Regions from separate parts of the Sporosarcina sp. P29 genome, predicted to be linked through region 1. Evidence: riboswitches for the same ligand, from Rfam matches in the RefSeq annotation. Region 1 holds a riboswitch; each other region holds the start of a gene.

Region 1 (4,566 bases):
GAGGGTGTTCCGGTCCTGGTCATTTCAGGGACTATTGATGAATCGGCACGTCAAGAGCTGCTCGGATGGTTCTCTGAATTGCATGCGTTGGATGACGGAGAGAAGTCATTGGCCGAATTGATGGCTAACGCAGCAAGTTTATTGGAGGATCAAACTTCTGTAGTTTTGCAAAACAGAAAATAGTATGTATTATGCTAAGCATAGTAAATAGGCAAGTAGGGTATAGAATACACAAGGAGGTGGTCAGATGTTTCAAAATGCGATCGACTGGCTTGTAGGGCCGGCGAATAATTTCATTTGGACATATGTTTTAATCGGACTTTTATTGGCAGCAGGTTTATATTTCACAATTCGTACGAAGTTTGTGCAAGTACGCTTGTTTCGTGAGATGTTCCGTCTAATTGTAGAGAAAAAAGATAGCAATGACGGGGTATCTCCGTTCCAAGCATTTACAATCAGTGCTGCATCACGCGTAGGAACTGGTAACGTAGCAGGGGTAGCCCTTGCGATCGGAATCGGTGGTCCTGGTGCAGTATTTTGGATGTGGGTTATTGCTCTAATCGGTATGGCAACTGCATTCATTGAAAGTACATTGGCACAAGTATATAAAGTGAAAGATGGCGATACTTTCCGTGGAGGGCCAGCGTATTACATGCAAAAAGCACTCGGCTGGCGGAAACTTGGAATTGTCTTCGCGATTTTATTGACAATGTGTTTTGGATTTATCTTTAACGCAGTGCAATCGAACACAATCAGTCAATCGTTCACGGACGTATTCGGCATTCCACATTGGGCTGTAGGGGTTGGACTCATTGTCCTGACGGCAGTGATCGTCTTTGGCGGTGTGCAACGTATTGTTAAAGTAACGCAGACAATCGTCCCTGTCATGGCAACATTTTATATTATCGTAGCATTGTATATTGTAATATTGAATATTACAGAAGTTCCAGCGATGATCGCATTAATTATCGAGCACGCATTCGGTATTAAAGAGGTCATGGGTGGCGGAATTGGAATGGCTATGATGCAAGGTGTACGCCGAGGTCTCTTCTCCAATGAAGCAGGTATGGGTAGTGTGCCAAACGCAGCAGCGACAGCGAACGTATCGCACCCAGCAAAACAAGGACTCGTACAATCATTAGGCGTATTTTTCGATACCATCATCATCTGTTCAGCAACTGCCTTCATTATCTTACTTGGCGGCTTGTACCAATCAGGCGAAACAAACGGTATCTTATTGACACAAGCATCCATGGAAGTACACGTAGGCGCATGGGCACCATACTTCATCGCTGTGGCGATCATGTTCTTCGCCTTCAGTTCCATCATCGGTAACTACTACTATGGCGAAACGAACATCGAATTCATCAACGCCAACGTCATATGGAAACGAATCTATCAAGTACTCGTACTCGCAATGGTCTTTTTCGGAGCCGTTGCAAAAGTACAAATTGTCTGGGATATGGCTGACCTATTCATGGGACTAATGGCCATTATCAACCTAGTCGTCATTCTACTCCTAGGCAAAATCGCCTTCAAAGTACTCGACGACTTCACCAAACAACGAAAAGCCGGCAGAAACCCCGTCTTCAAATCAGCTAGCATCCCTGGCCTAAAAGGCGCAGAATGTTGGGAAGAAACAGCTGAAAGAGCAGAAGATCGTTTGTAATATCGATAGAAATTCTCGGGCTTTTGAGGTTTTGATCTTGAACTACTATTAAAATGAGTAATGAACTGACTAAGTGTTAGGTGTTTTATGTAGGATGAGGGCGGAAGACGAGGGCCCTTCGGAACGCGTCCCCCGGCTGGAGCCCTCATCCCTTCTCCTAACTAATTTCACTATCTAAATAAAACGTTCAGACAAACAATTTAGTCAAGAAGTAAAAAGTTTGATATACTATAAAATACTGAATAAGAAAAATCGAATCGTAGTTCAGAAGAAGGATTCTGAACATCGGTTCGATTTTTGTTTTGCATGTTTGAACACAACATGTTAGGGTTATATATGAATCAACACACTATATATAGTGTATAACAGCATTTAGATGAATTGGTACCCACCACGTTTAAAAGGGAATCCGCCACGAACGGAGCTGCCCCCGCAACTGAGGGCACGGACGACTATCTTATGAAAACCACTGCTTCGGCGGGAAGGAAAGATGGAAGAACGATGTGCCAGCCAGTAGACCTGCCAGTCATCTCAGCAAAACATTCTTCGGGGTTGGAGAGTGAAAGCACAAAGCAGTCTTTTTTCAGTCTGCCTAAAACTTTCCGCTATCTACTACACGTCAATCGACGACTCCCGATTATATCGGGAGTTTTTTTATTTAGTACATAACCGAATTAATTAACTAAAGGGAGCGGATATAATGGCTATTATTCAAGAATCTGTGGGACTTCATTTATTGATGGAAAACTTACAACAGGAATTCGGCAAGAAACAAATCGAACCGTTGATCGAAGCGAGTGAGAAATTCCAAGAGCGTCACCCAGCGAGCTCAGCAACTGAATGGACGAACGCCATGGTGCTAGAGTCTTTAAGCCGTATTGATGAAGCGAATGCGTATTGGACGTTTGTAGCGGCGCGTATTTATTTATTCGACGTCTATGCAAAGCAAAAAGCATTGCGTGGAGCGGATGTCTATACCGATTTTGCGAAAAATGTAGAACGCTTGGTGGAACAAGGTTTATATACACCCGTTCTGACAGAGAAATATAGCCAGGACGAGCTTCAGGAAATCGGTAAGCTGCTTGATCCTTCTCGTGACCTATTATTCACATATATCGGATTGAAAACATTGGTAGACCGCTATGTAACGGTGAACTTTAAGAAACAGTCCGTGGAGCTTCCGCAAGAGCGCTGGTTGATCATCGCGATGACGTTAATGCAAGATGAAACGGTAGACCGTATTCATAAAGTCAGCGAAGCGTATTGGGCGATGAGCAACTTGTACATGACGGTTGCGACGCCTACATTGTCGAACGCAGGCAAGATGCACGGTCAGCTATCAAGTTGCTTTATCGATACAGTAGATGATTCACTGCAAGGGATTTACAACAGCAACACCGATATTGCGAACTTGTCGAAATTCGGTGGCGGTATCGGAGTCTATATGGGAAAAGTTCGTTCTCGCGGTGCATCGATTCGTGGTTTCGAAGGTGCGTCAAGCGGTGTTCTTCCTTGGATCAAACAGCTGAACAACACAGCAGTCAGTGTTGATCAACTCGGACAACGTCAAGGTGCCGTAGCCGTTTATCTCGACGTATGGCATCAAGATATCTTCACGTTCCTCGACCTCAAGCTCAATAACGGGGATGACCGTTTACGCGCACATGACATTTTCACAGGCGTATGCTTGCCGGACTTGTTCATGGAGAAAGTCGAGTCCCGTGAAGACTGGCATTTATTCGATCCACATGAAGTCCGCACGAAAATGGGCTATTCATTGGAAGATTTCTATGATGAAACAAAAGGACAAGGAACATTCCGCGAGAAGTATGAAGAATGTGTCCGCAATGAAGATTTATCAAGAGAGACGGTTTCAGCGATTGAAATCATGAAGCGGATCCTACGTAGCCAGCTGGAGACGGGAACGCCATTCATGTTTTACCGCGACGAAGTAAACCGTATGAACGCTAATAAGCATGAAGGAATTATTTATTCTAGTAATTTGTGTACAGAAATATTACAAAATATGTCAGCATCTACACATGAATCGGTTACACTCGAAGACGATATGGTCGTCACACGCACAAAACCAGGCGATTTCGTTGTATGTAATCTATCATCGATCAACCTTGGAAAAGCTGTGACAGCAGACGTTTTAGACCGCTTGATCAAAATTCAAGTACGTATGCTCGACAACGTTATCGATCAAAACCAAATTCCAGTTGTACAAGCACAACGCACAAATGCACGCTACCGTGGAATTGGACTCGGCACATTTGGTTGGCACCATTTACTCGCATTGAAAAACATTCAGTGGGAGTCAGACGAAGCGGTGAATTTCGCAGACGAGTTATACGAAAATATCGCGTATTTGACAATTAAAGCTTCAATGGAATTATCAAAAGAAAAAGGCGCGTATCCATTGTTTGATGGTTCGGATTGGCAAACGGGAGAATATTTCGAGCAACGCGAATACGATTCCAATAAATGGCGTGAACTGCGCATGGACGTGGCAATGAACGGTATGCGTAACGGCTACTTGATGGCAGTTGCGCCGAACAGCTCGACGTCGGTTATCGCAGGCTCAACAGCATCGATCGATCCAGTGTTCAAGCCGTTCTACCATGAAGAGAAGAAAGACTATAAATTACCGGTTATTGCACCGGATCTAGATCACAATACGTATGACATTTACCGTCGTTCTGCTTACATCGTCGATCAGCGCTGGTCTATCAAGCAAAACGCCGCGCGTCAGCAACACATCGATCAGTCGATTTCATTCAACATCTATGTACCGAACTCCATCCGTGCATCTGTTATTTTGGATCTGCACTTGCAGGCATGGAAATCCGGCATGAAAACGACGTACTATATGCGTTCAACCGCAGCAGAGATTG
Region 2 (4,566 bases), on a different contig from region 1:
CAATATCAAGAAAAATCTAAAGCATTATTATGTGTATATCTTTGCTCTGGTTTTTAGCGTAGGCTTGTACTTTTCATTCGTAACTTTGCAGTTTGATCCAGCATTGGACGAAGCAACTGGAGGAGTGAAAGGTGCTGCAGCAATTAAATCAGGTTCAGTTTTTTTGATTGTTATCGTATCTGTATTTTTGCTATATGCTAACAATCTATTCATTAAACGCCGCAGTAAGGAAATTGGATTATTCCAATTGATCGGGATGACGAAAGGAACTGTTTTTCGTATTTTAAGTGTCGAGAATTTTGTGTTATACATCGGTTCTCTCGTTGTAGGGATATTTTTAGGGTTTTCAATGTCCCGATTACTCATGCTGATTCTATTTAAGGTCACTGGTGTAATGGATGTTGCGACTTTGCGTTTCTCTTCAGAGGCATTATTTCAGACATTGGTCGTATTTGCGGCAATCTTTGTATTGATTTTGATTATGAATGCGATATTTATTAAACGACAAAGTATATTGTCTTTGTTCCGTGTGACTACTGTGACGCAGCAACGAGTGAAAAAGATGACAGTATTTCAAGCGGTCATCGGTGTGTTCGGTATTCTCCTCATAATAGTTGGTTATTATTTATCAGCCCGATTATTTAGTAGTGTGTTCCTCGTGAATCAGCTATTTCTAGTGATGATTGTCATACTCGCTTCCGTGATTGTAGGAACGTATTTATTTTATAAAGGATCGGTCAGCTTTATCTTTAACCTGATTCGTAATCGTAAAGGAGGATATTTGAACGTTAACGACGTACTATCGCTCTCTTCGATTATGTTTCGAATGAAATCGAATTCTTTTCTATTAATGATTATTACATCTTTATCTGCGCTATCTATAGCATTACTTTCGTTAAGTTATATCTCGTATTATTCAGTAGAGAAATCAGTAGAGCGAACTATTCCTGCTGACTTTACCATTCCTGATAAAACACGTGCAATGGAGTTTACACAGGCACTTGAAAGTAAAGGCATCGCCTTTACAGAGACAGCTATTGATCTATTGACTACACCTGTTGATTTATCGAGAGTTCTATCTATTCCGGTTGGGGATAGTCCAGATGTGAGTTATACCGATACAGAAATGATCGTCATTAGTGATGAAGGATTGTCGGAGATAGACGTAGCAGAAAAGGAAGTGCTCTTCGTCAACTCCGATAGTTTGACGGAAAACTTCATGAAATTCCAAGAGAATCAGCAAGTCGAATTTCAAGGTAAAGAGCATTTGTATGATCTGACACTAAAAGGGACGGAAAGGGTAGCAGTTCTCCCAACGCGTGTGACCTATGCTTTCGTTGTCGCGGTAGTGGATGATCAAGTATTCCAGGTAATGAATAAAGACAAAGATCCTTCTATTACATCCGAATTTACAGAGTATCATGGGGTGGATATTGACAATGAAAATGATGTGGAAAAAGCAAATGAATTATTTAATGAATTGGGGATAAACGACTGGGCAGGGCATGAATCGAAGGTTGAAGAAAGAATTGAACAAATGCAAGCTGCGGGCATGATCATGTTCATCGTCGGGTTCCTTGGCCTCGCTTTCCTTGTAACGTCTGGGTGCATACTATACTTTAAACAGATGGATGAAAGTGAAGATGAAAAATCCAACTACACCATTCTTCGTAAACTCGGCTTTACACAGACAGATTTACTTAAAGGGGTTCAACGAAAACAGCTATTTAACTTCGGTATTCCATTAATCGTCGGTCTTTTTCACAGCTATTTTGCTGTGAAATCCGGCTGGTTCTTATTTGGTACTGAAATGCTGACACCAACGATTATTGTGATGTTCATCTACACAGCACTTTATTCTATATTTGGTTTGCTTTCCGTATTGAATTATAAGCGTGTCATTAAAGAATCTCTATAACACAAGAACACCCCTGACACAAATCAAAGTCAGGGGTGTTTTACTATAAATTAGTTACTACCTACTAATTCAGCTACTACGATTTGATATGCTTTATCTAAATTAGCCAATTGTCTAGCTTTTTCTGCAGAGTTATTAGTGGAATCTTCGGATATTTGTTTCTTTACATCTTTTACTAGTATGGGAAGGGGGGTAGAGTGAGTGCTTACTCGATCCGACATCAGTGTATCCTTTAATAAGTTTGTAAAGTCATCAATTGTTTGATTGTGCATAGTTCATTCTCCTCATCGTGTTTTGTATTGGTTCGTTGACATGAAAAAACATCCGTCCGGTAAATACCTGGAAGGATGTTAAGTGGGAAGCCATGACGAATTAAACGGTTCAGTCGGATATTCATATATAGTGGATCGATAGAAGCTGTATCGAAGCCACCTATTGAATGTCCTGATCCCGTTTTTTCGTACGTCGGCTTGTGTATGATTGTTCATAAGCCGCACTTGACACCTCCTATCCGCGTAGGGTATTGGTGTGTACTGATCTAGGCAGGTCTCCTGGCTCGTCTTCAACGTATAATTCACCTTCCCATTTCCCTTGCGGTGAAACAGTGGTAACGAATTATACTCCAACTCACAGTTGCGGGACAGCATCGGTTTTTCACCGATTTCCCTTTTAAGCGTTTAAGAAAAATAAACGCACCTATCTCTAACACGATATTCAGTTGCTCTTTCAGTATATCACTATTATTTATGAAAGGAACAAAATAGCGCAGTATCCATATAGGATCTGCACTATAACTTTTGTCTGTAATCATGTTACCCACTCAGCGAATGACGAGTCGCGTTTCGTTGATATAAATATACTCCAACAAATACAATAAACTCAGACGCAGGGATAGATAGCCAAATACCATTTAGCCCAAAGAAGCGTGGTAAGATCATCAAGAAAATCAACATAATGATAATTTCGCGAGAAGCGGTGATCCAAGTGGCCATCCGTACATTGCCGACTGACTGATAATACGTCATCATCACGAAGTTTGTACCTGTGAATAAATAAGCAATGAAGAATAAATTAATTCCGGTAGTGGCCAAATCTCTGACGGCTTGTGGGAAGTCTCCGAAAATCGATACAATAGGGCCCGCTGCAAACTGGCCAACGAGGAAAAACACAGCACCTGCGATGACTACAGTAAGGGTGGCCTTTTTTACGGTTTCCTTCATTCTTTCTCGGTTGCCAGAGCCTTGATAATAACTGATCAGTGGCTGAATTGCACCACCCATTCCTAAGAATAGCATTAGCATGACACTGTGCACATAGTTCAAAATAGAGAATGCTGCAACACCTTCTGTACCAGCCATCCGTTCAAACGCAATATTATGTGTAATGGTAAAGAAAGAAATCCCTAACTCAGATAGAAAGCTCGGGAATCCGACAAATAGGATTGCTAAAAACAACTTTTTATTGAACTTTAAACGAATCAGTTTCAAGTTATTATTCTTCTTAAAGAAATGGGTGACCAGTACTAGCATGCCCAAAAAAGAAGCGATAATTGTAGCAATTGCAGCACCGGCAACGCCGTAATCTAAAATGAATAAGAACACATAATTCAAGATGATGTTCACGACAGAAGTCACAATTAGCCCCGCCATTGAAAGATTTGGTGCTCCGTCGTTCCGTACGAAAATACTAAATGTGTTCTCTACAGTAAAGATAAAGCCAAACAGTAAAATCACAAATAAGTATTCCGATACATAAGGGAAAGTGGTCGTATTCGCTCCTAGTGCGTACGCTAGCGGATCCCTAAAAATAAAGGCGGTCAAGCCTAGTATAATGGTGAAAAAGAATATAGAAAGAATCGCATGTGTGAAAATCGAACGAGCCTTCTGAATATCTTTGGCACCCATCGCCATGGAGTATTTTGTGGCGGCACCTATACCAATCCATAAAGAAATAGCAAAAAAGATAGTATAAACGGGAGCCGAAATTCCGACTCCCGCTAATGCTTCTGCACCCAATCGATTACCAACCATGATGCCGTCCGCCACAATATTGATTGCCATTAGTAACATACCGACAGTTGAAGGTATTAGGTAACGTAAAAAGATACGTCCTACTGGCTCAGTATCCAATTGATTGAATTTGGGTGAAGATGAATTCATTGCAAAGGACTCCTTTGAAGATCAAGTTCCATGATGAGGCAAGGGAATTCACCTACATCATCAATTTTTCCATTTAACTTAAAACCGAATTTTTCGTATAAATGCTGTGCGGCTTTATTACTTGGATAAATACTTAAATATATCTTGTCGCATTGATACTTTTCTTCCATTCTGGTAAGTAGGAGTTTAAGAAATCTGCTGGCATAACCTTTACCTTGATGATGCTGATCTATCATAAAACGATCAAGCCATACATTGCCATCTGCTTCACGTCCATGCATCGCATAGCCGACTAATTCTTCTCCATCATATAATCCAATGGATTTCCATTCTGGTTCAAATTGAGATTGTGCTAGTGAAAATGAATTGCTTTCAATAAAGTTCTTTTGGTTTTCGTGTACGGATAAATAGGCAACATCTTGCCAATTTTCATTCGTTACCTCACATGCGTGGAGGCTCATAATTCCATCTCGCTTTCATATTTTGTAA
Region 3 (4,566 bases), on a different contig from region 1:
TCCCCTCTACATATGCAGTCGCGCCTTCTCCGCCACTGTATTCCATTTGAATGCCTCTTGATTCAACATTTCGTTTCAATACACTTAAAACCGTATCGCCTTCCTGTACTTCGACGGTAGACAACGGCATAGGGATTTCTGTATTAGAAATTGTAATGGAATGTTGCAGCGTCTGCGTTGCTTGATTTTCATAAATCGGTGTCGGCTGCTCTGCAAATGAAGGTGCAACCGGCATGAGGATAGCGGCACTCGCTAATGCGAATGCTGCTGTTATTTTTGTGAAGTTTTTGATGATAGAAATAAAGCATACCTCCTTATTTAATAATGAATAATTTACGAGCAGATTGTTTTATTGTTATTCCTTCTGCAGAGACTGGATCAATTACGACTAAAGAATATAACTGACCTTCCATATAGTCTGTTTCAGGTGTCACAGTAACTGTTACACCGTTTGCTTTCACTGTGGCTGGCACACGCTTGCCTGTAATGTCTTCTACATAGATTTTATTTAAATTCACTTTCGAGTCTTGAATTTCTCTGTTGAACGTGACTGTAAACGTATGAGAAGGTTCTACTACTTCGGCATCGAAATAACGATATGGACGATCATTATCTACAATAAATACTTTTTTCGTTCCTTCAGGAATTTCCGTTTCTTTCTTCGTTCCATTTTCTCCAGCTTGCACAACATAATATCCTTCAATCATTTCCGTGTTTTCAATAAAAATAGGAGACCAAATTTCATTTTTATTTTTCTGCACCTTTAGAAGGCTGTCATTAAGAATCCCTTGAAGAGTTGAATGACTTGAAACTTCAAGTTGCGTTGATTTTTCTGAGAAGTCATATAAACGCCCTTCACCTTTTGTAAATAAATCAAATGCTACAAGACCTTGAATCGCTTGTTCTGTAGCCATTCCGTCTGTCGAACCCGTTAAAGTATGCTTGAAGCCCCCATTTTCTGTTTGGAAGCTTAACAAATGATCGATCAAGTTGATGCCATTCTTTGTAAAACGTTCTCCTTGGGGATCGATGTTATTTGCTGTCAGTCCAATGATCACTTGCGAAGTGGCTTCACTAGAAATGCCACCTACGAACGTTTCGTTAAATCCACCAGTAGAACCTTGGCTTTCTGACAAGAAAGTAACTGCTTTCTCGACAGCTTTTTTAACAGCTGGTTGCTCATTGTATGGAGCTAATCCAATAAGAGCCATTGCTGTCATATCATAACTCGCAGTCCCTGTATTACTTGTAGCTAAACTCCACGCACCATCAGCCCTTTGATAGCTTAAAAGAGCCTCAACTATCTTTTCGCGGTTCCATTTTGCATCTTTTGGAACTTCATAGTTTTTCGTATCGAGTGCAACTAATGCAAAAATCAAACCATTCGTTCCTTGGCGAGTCATCGTATCAACATTTCTAATACTTATACTGTTATAAATTTTATCCAGTAAATCGATACCATTGATATTTTTAGGATCTCTCCCTATCGCTGCTGCCGCTATCGTCAAACGTTCTGCATCTGTTATTTTTAGACGTTCCAAGTTCGCAACGATTTGTTGTTGGACATTTTGTTCGAATACTTCTTCATAACTTTCCGGTACAGTTGCTCCGGCTTTTGCTAAACCAACTGCCGTCCATTCGCTCGAAACAGATTTACTCAGTATATAATCTGTGACTTTCTTAATTGCTTCAGGTACGCGTTCTTGACTCGCAACTACTGTAATTTGTAATGCATCTGCCGCTTTCCCTACCACAGCTGCTTCTGTTGCAACTAGTGAGAGGTTTTCACGTTCCACTTTGCCTTTTAATTGAATTGTAATTTGCTGATCCGTATTTTGGGTGATTGTAGAAATTGTTAAATTAGATGGTTCGACAGTCCAATTCGCCGTCTCTAGCGCTGCTGACGTAAAAGTATCTCCTATTAGATTCACAGTAATTGCGGGATTATCACTATGTTCTATAACCTGTGTAGACGTAGACATAGCGGCCCAACGACCATAGAAGAACTTCACCACGTCAGTATTTTTCAAGACATAAGCAGCGGCTCCAACAGAAGGAGCTTGTCCGTTTACTGTATAATTCCAGCCATCCCAACCGCCTAATGTTCCTGCTTCTTCATTATCAATTGATGTTACATACGCCCCGAAATCACTTTCTTGCACAGTATATTTTATGCTCTGGCTATTCAGTGCCTTCTTCAATGCATCTAATGCATTTTGTCCTTCTGTAACTTGAACCGCTTCTTTTAAAATTCCCCCCGATAAACCTTCTACTTCGACATCCACTAAGTAGTTAGCGGCTTGCGGGCTTATATTACTTTGTTGAACATCCGAATTCGCTAAAGCAACTAAACTCGTTGCAGGTAACAGCATCGTTACTGCTAGTAAAACACTTGCAATGATAGATACATAACGCTTAAACAAATGATTTCCCCCTTATCCTAGTTTGGTAATTGAACGTAAAAAAGCCCTTGCCTCCAGAAAGAGACAAGGGCACTATGTATAAGCGGACTTCAGTTAATGACTTATTACATCCAATACAATATGCATACCTCTTCCTGGGAGGCGTAACGCATGGTATTTTGGCAAGTCTCCTGACTTATGGATCATCACATCTTCAACCTTCCCAGTATTTCACCAGTGGTGTTTTGAAGATATTTCCCATTTACAGTGGCCGGACCGTACAGGATTTTCACCTGTTTCCTTTTTCATCTTTACAATAATGTAAAGAACCAAAATATTCTATTCAATTTTACATTAGTATATCACATGCTCACCTGCTACTTTTTATTATTTCAAAAGAATAGTATAAAAGACCGATGAAAGAATCTCTCATCGGTCTTTTTGTAAATATTATTTATTTCATCACGTGCTATATAAGTGAGTGAATGCTTACAGCTCCTGATAATCCCGCTGATAGACTCCGCCATCTTTCACTTCTGCATGATAAAGTGCTTTCAATGCAAAGCTTTTCTCTAGCTCATGCTCTTTCATAATCTCTTTCAATCGCCTGTTTAACTCTGGGCTATGCTTTACGAGCTGAAGCATCTTAGGTTGTGAATATTGCACGAAAATCCCCTCCTCATTTCATTTGTTTCTATAGTATAACATGGCTACGGTTCTTGGTGTATGAAAGGAAATTGTTCTTCTAGCTGGAAATCACCCTCAACTTTCATGTATACTGACACAAGCACAAGCTAATGACTATGGGCAAGTAAATGAATTGCGCTACAGAACCAACTTACATATTGGACGAGAAGGAATTTTTCTCGTCTTTTTTATTTTCACTAGTAATGATTTTGTCAACAAACCGCCTTTTATTTAGCGTTTACATGGGCGATTAAATGGGTAATGTGAAGTGTATGTGTGCAATTTTATTGTGCTTTTCGATTATGTACTTAGCTCATTTCACAAACTACATTCAAAAAAGGAGGACCTATGAAAAAAGTATCGTCAACATTTTATATTACATTAGCAGCGGTCGTATTGGCAGTCGGTTATGGTGTAATTGCTCCCGATCACTTTGAGGCTGTCACGCTCGTTATAAGAAACTTCATTTCTGATTCATTCGGCTGGTATTACTTGCTGACAGTTTCTATGTTATTCTTCATCTCAGTTTATTTGATATTCAGTCCACTCGGCAGGATTCGATTGGGGAAAGACAGTGATAGACCGCAGTTTTCTATGTTCTCTTGGCTTGCGATGCTATTTTCCGCCGGTATGGGAATTGGACTCGTGTTCTATGGAGCTGCAGAACCTCTTTCACATTATGCAGTAAGTTCAGCTACTGCACCTACTGAAACGAAAGAAGCGTATAAAGAAGCGATGCGTTCAACATTTTTCCATTGGGGCTTCCACGCATGGGCCATATACGGTATGACCGCTTTAGCACTAGCTTACTTCCAGTTCCGCAAGGGTCAGCCTGGATTGATTTCTGCTACACTTCGTCCAATTTTCGGTAATCGTGTAGAAGGTAAACTCGGAACCGTCATTGATGTCTTTGCAGTTTTCGCTACTGTCTTCGGCGTCGCAACATCACTTGGTTTTGGAGCAGTCCAGATCAACGCAGGTTTGAATTACTTATTCGGTGTACCGATCGGTTTCTGGTCTCAATTTATTATTATTGGGGTCGTAACTGTATTATTCCTAATATCCGCATGGAGCGGTCTTGGAAAAGGTATTCGTATTTTATCAAATACAAATATGGTATTAGCTCTTACACTGTTGGTCTTTATCATTGCACTCGGTCCAACATTGCTGATCTTCAATATGTTCACTGATTCTATCGGAGGTTATTTAGAGCACCTCATTCGTATGAGTTTCCGTACAGCACCACTTACACCTGAAAATCGTTCATGGTTGAATGACTGGACACTATTCTACTGGTCTTGGTGGATAGCGTGGTCACCATTTGTCGGCATGTTCATTGCCCGTGTTTCGAAAGGTAGAACAATTCGTGAATTCATGATCGGTGTGCTTGTTGTACCGACAGTATTGAGCGCCATTTGGTTCTCAGCATTTGGTACGACAGCTATTGAAACACAAAAGGCAGGCATTATCGATCTAG

The links. Region 1 has a riboswitch for cobalamin ahead of CSV68_RS10775 (ribonucleoside-diphosphate reductase subunit alpha). Riboswitches for the same ligand answer to the same signal wherever they lie in the genome.
Region 2: it holds a riboswitch for cobalamin, as region 1 does, so the genes downstream of both, CSV68_RS09695 (hypothetical protein) here and CSV68_RS10775 (ribonucleoside-diphosphate reductase subunit alpha) in region 1, are expected to answer to the same signal.
Region 3: it holds a riboswitch for cobalamin, as region 1 does, so the genes downstream of both, CSV68_RS10080 (DUF4430 domain-containing protein) here and CSV68_RS10775 (ribonucleoside-diphosphate reductase subunit alpha) in region 1, are expected to answer to the same signal.

Annotation. Positions count from the first base shown of each region.
Region 1 covers NZ_PDYX01000011.1:34,643-39,208, forward strand. Annotated here, with positions in the region: gene CSV68_RS10765 (glycerate kinase) at 1-183, shown strand, start outside; gene CSV68_RS10770 (alanine/glycine:cation symporter family protein) at 248-1,669, shown strand; cobalamin riboswitch at 2,034-2,210, shown strand; gene CSV68_RS10775 (ribonucleoside-diphosphate reductase subunit alpha) at 2,409-4,566, shown strand, end outside.
Region 2 covers NZ_PDYX01000009.1:56,371-60,936, forward strand. Annotated here, with positions in the region: gene CSV68_RS09690 (ABC transporter permease) at 1-1,918, shown strand, start outside; gene CSV68_RS09695 (hypothetical protein) at 1,969-2,190, opposite strand; cobalamin riboswitch at 2,443-2,633, opposite strand; gene CSV68_RS09700 (MATE family efflux transporter) at 2,731-4,077, opposite strand; gene CSV68_RS09705 (GNAT family N-acetyltransferase) at 4,074-4,538, opposite strand.
Region 3 covers NZ_PDYX01000010.1:11,271-15,836, forward strand. Annotated here, with positions in the region: gene CSV68_RS10075 (S-layer homology domain-containing protein) at 1-235, opposite strand, end outside; gene CSV68_RS10080 (DUF4430 domain-containing protein) at 315-2,423, opposite strand; cobalamin riboswitch at 2,567-2,751, opposite strand; gene CSV68_RS17330 (hypothetical protein) at 2,892-3,068, opposite strand; gene CSV68_RS10090 (glycine betaine uptake BCCT transporter) at 3,438-4,566, shown strand, end outside.